DNA from 3 places in the Streptomyces sp. NBC_01591 genome. Region 1 is predicted to be linked to each of the others. Evidence: riboswitches for the same ligand, from Rfam matches in the RefSeq annotation. Region 1 holds a riboswitch; each other region holds the start of a gene.

Region 1 (3,264 bases):
CCCAGGCCCTCGACCTGCCCGGCCCGGGACTCGACCTCGTCCTCGATGTGCTCGCCGAGGATCTGGTAGCCACCACAGATGCCGAGGACCGGCCGGCCCTCGGCCGCGCGCCGCACCAGCGCGTCGGCGAGGCCGCGCTCGCGCAGCCAGGCCAGCGCCTTCACGGTGCCGCGGGTGCCCGGCACGACGACGAGATCGGCGTCGGACAGTTCCTCGGCACGGTCCACGAACCTGACGACGACGCCGGGCTCGGCGGCCAGCGCGTCCACATCGGTGAAGTTCGACATCAGGGGCACCGCGCACACCGCGACGCGCAGCACGTCCTCGCCGTGCGGCGGCGCGACGACCGACTCGCGCACGGCGCCGCGCAACGAGACCCGCAGACCGTCCTCCTCGTCGATGCCGAGGCCGTGGGCGAACGGCAGCACCCCGTACGTCGGCCGCCCCGTGATGTCCCGCAGCATGTCCAGGCCCGGCTCCAGCAGCGACACGTCGCCGCGGAACTTGTTGACGAGATAGCCGGCGATCAGCGACTGGTCCTCGGCGGCGAGCAGCGCGGTCGTACCGAAGAACGAGGCGAAGACGCCACCGCGGTCGATGTCGCCGACGACCACCACCGGGAAGCGCGCCGCCCGTGCGATGCCCATGTTCACGATGTCCGTGCGCCGCAGATTGATCTCGGCCGGACTGCCCGCCCCCTCGCAGATCACCGCGTCGTACGTGCCCCGGAGCTCCTCCAGGCACTCCAGGACCGTGGAGAGCAGCGCCTCCTGCCTGCCCCCGTGGTAGCCGCGCGCACTCATCTCGCCGACCGGCTTCCCCATCAGGACGACCTGGCTGGAGCGGTCGCTGCCGGGCTTGAGCAGGACCGGGTTCATCAGCGCGGTCGGCTCGACGCGGGCGGCCTGGGCCTGCATGGCCTGGGCGCGCCCGATTTCGGCACCCTCGCGGGTGACGAACGAGTTCAGCGACATGTTCTGCGCCTTGAAGGGCGCCACCTTCACGCCCCGGCGCACGAGCCAGCGGCAGATACCTGCCGTGACGACGCTCTTGCCCGCGTCGGAAGTGGTTCCGGCGACCAGTAGCCCGCCGCTCATGTGCTTCTCCGTCCTGCGATACGAGGTCCCGCGATACGAGGTCCTGCCCCGTTCGTTGAGGTGATCCGGCGCCCCGCGATCCGTCGTGCGGCGAGGGCCGCGCCGAGCCGTCCCGCCACGCACACGCCGAGGGCCAGCGCACTCACCCGGCGCGACAGCCGCACCGCGCGCTCGATGTCCTCGGTCTCCACCGCCCGGCCCGTCGCCCCGTTGAGCACGGGGCGGTGCTCGACCCGGCCGCCGTACGCGAGGGTCCCGCCGAGCCGTACGCCGAGCGCACCCGCGAACGAGGCCTCCACCGGGCCCGCGTTGGGGCTCGGGTGCTTGGCGGCATCGGCCCGCCAGGCGCGGACCGCTCCACGCGGCCGCCCTCCGGCGGCCACGGCGAGCAGGGCCGTGAGCCGGGCGCCGGGCCAGCCCGCGAGGTCGTCGAGGCGGGCCGAGGCCCAGCCGTAGCGCCGGTGACGGGGCGACTTGTGGCCGACCATGGCGTCGAGGGTGTTGGCGGCCCGGAAGCCGGCCAGTCCGGGGACCCCGGCCAGCGCGCCCCACACCAGGGCGCCGACCACGGCGTCCGAGGTGTTCTCCGCCACGGACTCGACGACGGCGCGGGCGATCTGCGGTCCGTCCAGGGACTGCGGGTCGCGCCCGCACAGATGCGGCAGCCGCTCGCGGGCCAGGTCGATGTCACCGGCCGCCAGGGCGTCGCCGATGGCCCGCGCCTCACGCCCCAGGGACGTACCGCCGACGACAGACCAGGTGGTGGCCGCGGTCAGTGCCACGGAGGCGGCGGGGCTGCGGTGTACGGCACGGGTGATCAGCGCGGCACCACCCGCGGCGCCTCCGGCGCAGACGAGGGTGTGCAGCGCGCCCCAGCCGCGGTGGTCGCGCCACAGACGGCGCTCGACGCCCGCTGCGGCCCGCCCGAAGGCGGCGACCGGGTGCCCCCTGCGGGGGTCACCGAGCAGCAGATCGCCGATCAGACCGGCCGTGGCGCCGTACGCGAAGATGCGGTCGGCTCGCACGGCTCAGCCGGCCGTCGCGCCTCGGCGGACCTTCGTACAGGCGGCTCTCGTCGAGAGCGCCGAAACAGCGGACGCACGGCAGCCAGGCATGGCGATATGTCCTCACTCAGGGTCCGCGCCCTGGTTCGACGTGACCGGCGACGAGAGTCTCCTGGCTCCCGGATCCGCGATTCCCCCGGCCTTCCAGCCCGCTCGCGCGTGCCGTGACTTCCGGTGTGGGGGACCGCTCCCCGGTGACAGTGGCGGGACCGCGCCGGATTCGCACCGGCTTCCTCTGCTGTCGCCGTAATTGGCTCCGGCAGTCCACCACGCTCCGCGAACGCCCGTCAACCTGCCGTTGACCTGCGGCGGCGCAGTGTGCTGAGACGCACATCGGGCCGGACACATGTGGTGTCCGGCCCGACGGGGGAGCGTGCGCGGGAGTGGCTCAGGCGACGATCAGATAGATCCCGTACGCGACGGCCGCGGCGCACAGCGCGAAGCAGACGTACGCGCCGGCGCGGGCCAGCAGCAGCGAGCCGCCGGAGCCGCCCTGCGCCGCCGGTTCCGGCTGCTTGGAGAGGCCGACGATGCCCAGGGTGAAGAGGCCCACCAGCGCGACGGTGACAACGAGGGAGACGCCGAATACGGAGCCGAGGGCTGCCCAGTCGATGTTCATGCTGAATCCTTAGACGGCTGACCTGTCGGCCGGCTCAGACGGTGGCGGGTCGCGCCGGGTCCTGGGTGGTCCCGGCCGGGGCCGGAATCGTGGTCATGAGGTTCTGGGCCGGTGCCTGGACCGTGGCCGAGGCCGTGGTGGGCGGCGGGCTGACGGCGGCGATGGCCGTGGTGACGACGCCCGCGGGCTCGGCGTCGCCGTCCGTCGGCGCGACATCGCCGTGGCCGACCGGCTTGCGGCGCGACACCAGCCAGATCGCACCGGAGCCCGCGACCAGCAGCGCCGCGACGACGACGACGCCCCAGGTGCCCTGCTTGGTGAGGAGCTCCGCGCCCGCGCCGACCAGACCCGCGGCCGGCAGGGTCAGACCCCAGGCGACGAACATCCGGGTGGCGGTGGACCAGCGGACCACACCGCCCTGGCGGCCGAGGCCCGCGCCCATCACGGCGCCGGAGCAGGACTGGGTGGTGGAGAGGGAGAAACC
Region 2 (3,264 bases), 6.0 Mb from region 1:
TGCCCAGGTCCCGGTAGGCGCGCGCGGCGGCGTTCAGCTCCGCCGGGGAACGGTCCTGCACCAGCGCGGGCTCGTCGAGCTGAACCCACTGCGCACCGGCCGCACGCAGATCGGCCAGAACCTCGGCGTACACCGGCAGCAGCCGGTCGAGCAGTGTCAGCGGCTCGAAGTCGGCAGCGACACCGGGAGCGGGTTTGGCCAGCAGCAGATACGTCACCGGACCGACGAGCACCGGCCGGGGGTTGTGCCCGAGCGCCAGCGCCTCCCTGAACTCCTCGACCTGCTTGGCGGAATCGGCGGCGAAAACGGTGCCGGGGCCGAGCTCCGGCACCAGGTAGTGGTAATTCGTGTCGAACCATTTGGTCATTTCGAGCGGCGCCACGTCCTGCGTACCACGCGCCATCGCGAAATAGCCGTCCAGCCCGTCGGTCTCGACGGCCTCGCGGTGCCGGTCGGGTACGGCACCGACCATCACGCTGGTGTCCAGCACATGGTCGTAGTACGAGAAGTCACCGGTCGGGACCTCGTGGATGCCGTCGGCGGCGAGCCGACGCCAGTTGGCACGGCGTAGTTCTGCGGCGGTCTCCCGGAGCGCCGCCGCGGTGACGCGGCCCTTCCAGTACCCCTCGACGGCCTTCTTCAGCTCCCGGTCGCCCCCGTGGCGGGGGTAGCCGTACACGGTGGCCCGGGCTGCCGCGGCTGCGGACTCGGTGGTCACGGAACTCTCCTTCGCGAGCGTGTCCTGATACGACCCCGGGACGGATCGCAGGCGCGAAGGGATGACGGACCGGGCGGATCCGCGGCGCCGTGCCGGCGCGCGTGACCTGCCCGATATGTACGCCGACCCGCCCACGAGGTCACCGGAATCACCGTGCGCGTCCGACGCGCACGGGCAGTGGCAGGTCTTCGGACTCGCGGGCGCGTCTCGCGTACGAGACACCTACTGGCCGTCGCTTCCCGGACCCGTCGGGTCCAGTGCTCGATGACGGCGGTCGTTCCCACTCACCGCTGCGGGGCAGTCCCGGATTCCCACCGGGTTCCCTCTTGCGACGCGCCTGTCTGGCGGACAGGGCGAACCAGCTGCACCCCCACCCTAGGGCTTCTCCTCCGGATCCTGCCAGGGCCACCTCCTGCGGTGCCGGGCTCGGCCACAACTCCTGCCCAGGCCCGCCCTCGGCTGATCGTCCGGGGGATCGCCGTCGACGGGATCAGTCGCCCGGCGAAGGGGACAGCGGCTGTCCGCACCGCAGGTTCCACCGGCCGGACCGGCCGCTGAGCCCGGTCAGTGTCAGGGGGGCGATGTCCAGGCGCCAGAACGCCTCCACCGGCAGAGCGAGTGCCCCGACGATCACCGCCCGTACCACCGCCGGCTCGACGACCCCCAGCACGCGGCCGCCCTCGCCGCCCTCGGCGGATGCCGCCGTCCCCACCGTCTCAAGCCAGCGTCCGGCCCGGGCGCAGAGATCCAGCAGGGACTCGCCGCCATGGGGAGCCGCCGAAGGATCGGTCAGCCAGGCCGACACGGCCTCCGGCTCGGCCGTGCTCACCGCTGCCAGCCGTCGACCGCTCCACCGGCCCATGTCCCAGCCACGGACCGCCGGTTCGGGCCCGGCGCGCAGCCCCAACGCGTCGGCGGTCCCGGCGCATCGCGCGGACGGCCCGCGCAGATACCGGTCGGCGGCGGGCACCGCCGCGGCGACGGCCCCGGCCCGGCGGGCCCCGGCCGCGTCGAGCGGCGCGTCACCGTCGAAACGGGCCTCGCGCAGCGCGGCGTTGAGCGCCGGTGAGATCAACATCACCTGTACCGTCATGACCCGGTCAACTCCCTGAACTCTGGCCCCTTGGGTGTGCCCACCCTGGCATCAGGGCGATCCGGCCTCCGTCGGCGCCATGGCAGGGGGCCGCCTCCAAGGGGTATCGTCACGACGAGCATGACGTAGGTGCGACGGAAGTCCGGTGAGAATCCGGCACGGTCGCGCCACTGTGAACCCGTATCTGTGCGGGAAGTCAGACCCAGCACCTACGTCTCAGGCACCACGATCGGGACGCGTGTTCCCTCAGGAGGTTCTGCCATGGCACAGACTGCTGCCCCCGCCACCGCCGTACCGGCGATCACTCCCATCTCCCTGAAGGCCATTGCCCCTTGGGCGGTCTTCTTCGGCATTCTCATGCTCGTACTGCTCTACTTCGTCGGCGCCGAACAGGGTGCCACCGCGGTCATCTCCGGCGAAGGTGTCCACGAGTGGGTCCACGACGGCCGCCACTTGCTCGGTTTCCCCTGCCACTGACGTACCGTCCGATCCAGGGGAAACCTCATGAACTCCATATCTGTCAGAGCTCTGCTTGTTCGCGGCATGCTGGCCGGCCTTGCCGCGGGTGCGTTCGCTCTGCTGGTCGCCTACTTCCTCGGTGAGTCGCGCGTGGACGCGGCCATCGCCCTTGAGGAGTCGCACAGCCATCACCATGACGGCGGCGAGGAACTGGTCAGCCGCACCATGCAGTCCACCGCCGGCCTCGCCACCGGTGTACTGGTCTTCGGCGTGGCGATCGGTGGCATCGCCGCCCTCGTCTTCTGCTACGCCCTCGGCCGGATCGGCAGGTTCGGCCCACGGGCCACGGCCGCCCTGATCGCGGGTGCGGCCCTGCTGACGGTGTACGTCGTGCCGTTCCTGAAGTACCCGGCCAACCCGCCGGCCGTCGGCAACCCCGACACCATCGGCCCGCGTACCGCCCTGTTCTTCCTGATGGTCGCCCTCAGCGTGCTGCTGGCCGTCGCCGCGGTCATCCTCGGCAAGCGGCTGGCTCCCCGCCTGGGCAACTGGAACGCGACGATCACGGCATCCGCCGCCTATGTCCTGGTGATCGGACTCGCCTACGCGTTCCTGCCCTCGTACAACGAAGTCGGCAAGGACTTCCCGGCCGCCCTGCTGTGGGAGTTCCGCCTGAGCACCCTCGCCGTGCAGGCCACCCTCTGGGTGACCTTCGGCCTCGTCTTCGGCCATCTGACGGACCGGCTGCTCGCGCCCGGGACCGGCTCCGTCACAACCGGAAACAGCCCGGCGAACCGGGCGGCCACGGCGGCCGGCTGACCGGCACAACGCCTGCAGGCCGATGCGCGGAACCCCGCCGGGAGCTCCCGGCGGGGTTCCGGCGTTCCTCCACCGTGCACCGGCCGGTCCGGCGGCCGAACCCGTCGCCCGCGGGCCCGGCGGCCACCGGCTCACTCCCCGGCCTGCGGGCCCCAGTCGATCCGGTAGTGCTTCA
Region 3 (3,264 bases), 6.1 Mb from region 1:
ATCGGATCGAGCGCGGCGGAGACGGTCGAAGAGCAGCTGTACGGCGCCGGTCTCCGGATGTGGGACGCGGTGAGCCCGTACGCCGAAGACCTCGGCCAGCAACTCGGTTGTGAGCACGTCGTGCGGAGGGCCGGACGCGACGATCCGACCGCTGTCGATGACATGGAGCACGTCGCAGTGGAGTGCGGCGAGGTTGAGGTCGTGCAGCGCGGTGAGGACGGTCAGCCCGCTGCCTCGTACCAGCGCCAGTACTTCCAGCTGCTGTGCGATGTCCAGGTGGTTGGTCGGCTCGTCGAGCACCAGCAGCCGAGGCTGCTGGGCCAGTGCGCGGGCGATCAGCACCCGTTGCTTCTCGCCGCCGGAGAGAGTGAGGAAGCCGCGGTCGGCGAGGTGTCCGGCGTCGACTCCCGCCAGCGCGCTCTCGCACGCCTGCCGGTCTTCGTCGGTGGCCCGGCCCACCGACCGCTGGTGCGGCAGCCGTCCCATCGCCACGACCTCGGCAACCGTGAAGTCGAACTCGGTGACCGCCTCCTGGGGCAGGGCGGCCAGCCGACGGGCGCCTTCGCGCGCGCTCATGGCGTACAGGTCCTCGCCGCCGAGCCGCACCGTGCCGGCCGAGGGGCGCAGAGCCCGGTAGACGCAGCGCAACAGGGTGGACTTTCCACTGCCGTTGGGCCCGACCAGACCGACGAGCTGCCCCTCTCCCGCTGCCAGCGTGGCCTCCTCCACCAGCCGCGCACCGGCGATCTCGACCGTCAGGGCATCGATATCGATCCGCATCACGCACCTCCGAACGTGTACGAGCGGCGGCGCATCAGCAACACGAAGCACGGCACGCCGATGACCGCGGTCAGCACGCCCACCGGCAGTTCGGCGGGCGCGAGCACGACACGGGAGAGGATGTCCACCCAGATCAGCAGGACAGCGCCCGCCAGTGGCGCGACGGCCAGCAGCCGGCGGTGGTCCGCTCCGACCAGCATCCGTACGGCGTGCGGCACCATCAGCCCGACGAAGCCGATCGCACCGCTCACCGCGACCACCGCCCCCGTGACGGCCGCAGAGACCAGGAACAGCTCCTTGCGCAGCCGTCCCGCGTCCACGCCCAGCGCGGCCGCGGTCTCGTCGCCCATGGCCAGGGCGTTCAGCCGGCGCGCCGACCAGGCGAGGTGGGCGAGGCCGCCGAGCACGGCCCCCGCGGCGATCGGCACGGAGGACCAGGTGGCTCCGCCGAGACTGCCGAGCATCCACATCATGGCGGAACGGGCGGCTTCACCGCGCTCGGCCGCGAACACCATGAACGTGGTGACCGCCGAGAAGCCGTAGTACATCGCGGTGCCCGTCAGGACGAGCCGCAGCGGGGTCAGACCCCGATCGGTGCGTGCGATCGCGTACACCAGCATCATGGCGAGGAGCGCGGAAAGGAAAGCCGCCGTCGACAGCGCCCAGATGCCCAGCGCGCCGAAGGCCCCGAAGATGAGCACGGCATTGGCGCCGACGGCCGCTCCCGAGGAGATGCCGAGGACGAACGGGTCGGCGAGGGCGTTGCGGACCATGGCCTGTACGGCGACGCCGATGGCCGCGAGACCGGCCCCGACGACCGCGGCCAGCACGGCTCGCGGAAAGCGCAGTTCCCAGACGATCGTGTACGCCGGGACCTGGTCGGGGGCTATCCGGCCGCCGGTCAGCCCGGCCCACAGGCAACGCAGCACTTCGCCCCAGGAGAGCCCCGACGCCCCGATCCCCGCCCCGCAGACGAGTGAGACCAGGAGCACGGCGCACAAGGAGATCAGGAGCAGCGGCAGAGACACGCGCCGTGGCGGGGCGGGCCCGGCGCCGGCGCGGGACGTGCGCGGCGGCACGGCGGGTTTACGGTCGAGGGGGGTGGCCACGGGCGGATCGCTTTCGCCTCGGGCCGTGCACCTACGTGATCGAAGGAGCAGCCCGGGCGCGGAGCGCCCTGCGCAGCACCACTCGCAGTCCACGGCGAATTGACAGGAGCCTTCACCACCGCGGGTAATCGGGCTTACGGGGCCATGCGGGGCTCCGCCTACCGTTGCGGGTCAGCGCCGGATTTCGACCGGACTTCCCCCGCGGGGCACCTGCAGCTTAGCGTGCACGGGATGACGTACCGCCAGAGGGCGATATCGGTAGGCGCCGAATCGGGCACGGCTTCCACTCGCGGACCGCACCTGCCCGGCACGCCGCGCGGTACGCCCGGTCCAGCACCGGCGCCGGCGCCGGCAGGCCCGCGAACCCGGCGAGCCAGCAGCCCTGGGGGACGTCCTCACGGCCTCACCGGAGGCGATCTCCCGACTGGCCTTTGCCGAAGGGTCGATGAAGCCGAAGGTCGACGCCGCCGCTCGAACCTCTCGACGACCTTCTCGACCGGAATGTCGGCACGGAGGTCCGCCCGGATGTACCGGACGGAATCGTCTACGTCTGAGCACTCGCGGGTACGGCCCGTGTGCGCCGACCCCGGCCGGGCCGTACCGCTCAGTCCTGGTGCTTGCGTCGCGCGGCAGCTGCGTTGCGGCCTGTCACCAGGTGCTTGCCGGCCAGCTTTTCGACGCCCGCGACGTCACGCTCCGCGATCGCCCGGTACAGGCCCTCGTGCCCCTGCGCGACGCCCTCGATGTCGTCGTGCTGTCCCAGCAGCCAGCGCATCCTGCTGCGGAGGGTGCTCTGGAGCTCGTTCAGGAGTTCGTTGTCGGCCAGCGCGGTCACCGTCTCGTGGAAGTCGGCGGCGGCCCGGCGGGCCCGTACGGCATCTCCCCTGTCCGCCGCCTTCAGCTCGGCGTCGAGATCCGCGCGGAGCTTCTCCAGTCCCGCGCGGGTGCGCCGTTGGGCGGCGAGCCGGAAGGTCAGCGTCTCAAGGGCCGCGCGGACCTCGTCGAGGTCCTCGACATCCGCCGGCGTGAACTCCCGCACGACGGCCCATGTCCGCGGCCTCGGCGTGACCAGCCCCTCGGTGACCAGTGACTTCAGGGCCTCCCGGATGGGCAGCCTGCTCACCCCGAGCTCGGCGGCGAGCTCGCGCTCGACGAGCTTGCTGCCCGGCTCACGCACACCGTCGATGATCTCGTCACGGAGCAGGCGTGTGACCCGCTCCGACTCGGGCTCGAAGTCCTCAGACCCTGTCATGTCCTCAAATCTCTCATCACTCGACGTCGGTATTCGGTATGCCGTCTGCGGTACGGGGTTCTCAGGCCGGTGCGTAGCCGCGTGCGCGGACCAGGTCGCGGGCGAGCCGGGTGAAGGCGCGGG

Evidence for each region. Region 1 has a riboswitch for cobalamin ahead of OG978_RS10160 (cobalamin biosynthesis protein). Riboswitches for the same ligand answer to the same signal wherever they lie in the genome.
Region 2: linked by a shared signal. The riboswitch ahead of OG978_RS38015 (CbtB domain-containing protein) and the one ahead of OG978_RS10160 (cobalamin biosynthesis protein) in region 1 are both predicted to bind cobalamin.
Region 3: linked by a shared signal. The riboswitch ahead of OG978_RS38160 (FecCD family ABC transporter permease) and the one ahead of OG978_RS10160 (cobalamin biosynthesis protein) in region 1 are both predicted to bind cobalamin.

What each region holds. Positions count from the first base shown of each region.
Region 1 is NZ_CP109327.1:2,173,183-2,176,446, reverse strand. It holds gene OG978_RS10165 (cobyric acid synthase) at 1-1,097, opposite strand, end outside; gene OG978_RS10160 (cobalamin biosynthesis protein) at 1,094-2,122, opposite strand; cobalamin riboswitch at 2,268-2,396, opposite strand; gene OG978_RS10155 (hypothetical protein) at 2,550-2,780, opposite strand; gene OG978_RS10150 (inorganic phosphate transporter) at 2,815-3,264, opposite strand, start outside.
Region 2 is NZ_CP109327.1:8,203,757-8,207,020, forward strand. It holds gene metE (5-methyltetrahydropteroyltriglutamate--homocysteine S-methyltransferase) at 1-718, opposite strand, end outside; cobalamin riboswitch at 897-1,079, opposite strand; gene OG978_RS38010 (histidine phosphatase family protein) at 1,209-1,811, opposite strand; adenosylcobalamin (AdoCbl) riboswitch at 1,921-2,069, shown strand; gene OG978_RS38015 (CbtB domain-containing protein) at 2,073-2,288, shown strand; gene OG978_RS38020 (CbtA family protein) at 2,316-3,089, shown strand; gene OG978_RS38025 (GNAT family N-acetyltransferase) at 3,221-3,264, opposite strand, start outside.
Region 3 is NZ_CP109327.1:8,234,227-8,237,490, reverse strand. It holds gene OG978_RS38165 (ABC transporter ATP-binding protein) at 1-780, opposite strand, end outside; gene OG978_RS38160 (FecCD family ABC transporter permease) at 780-1,889, opposite strand; cobalamin riboswitch at 1,991-2,136, opposite strand; gene OG978_RS38155 (GntR family transcriptional regulator) at 2,494-3,141, opposite strand; gene OG978_RS38150 (LysR substrate-binding domain-containing protein) at 3,203-3,264, opposite strand, start outside.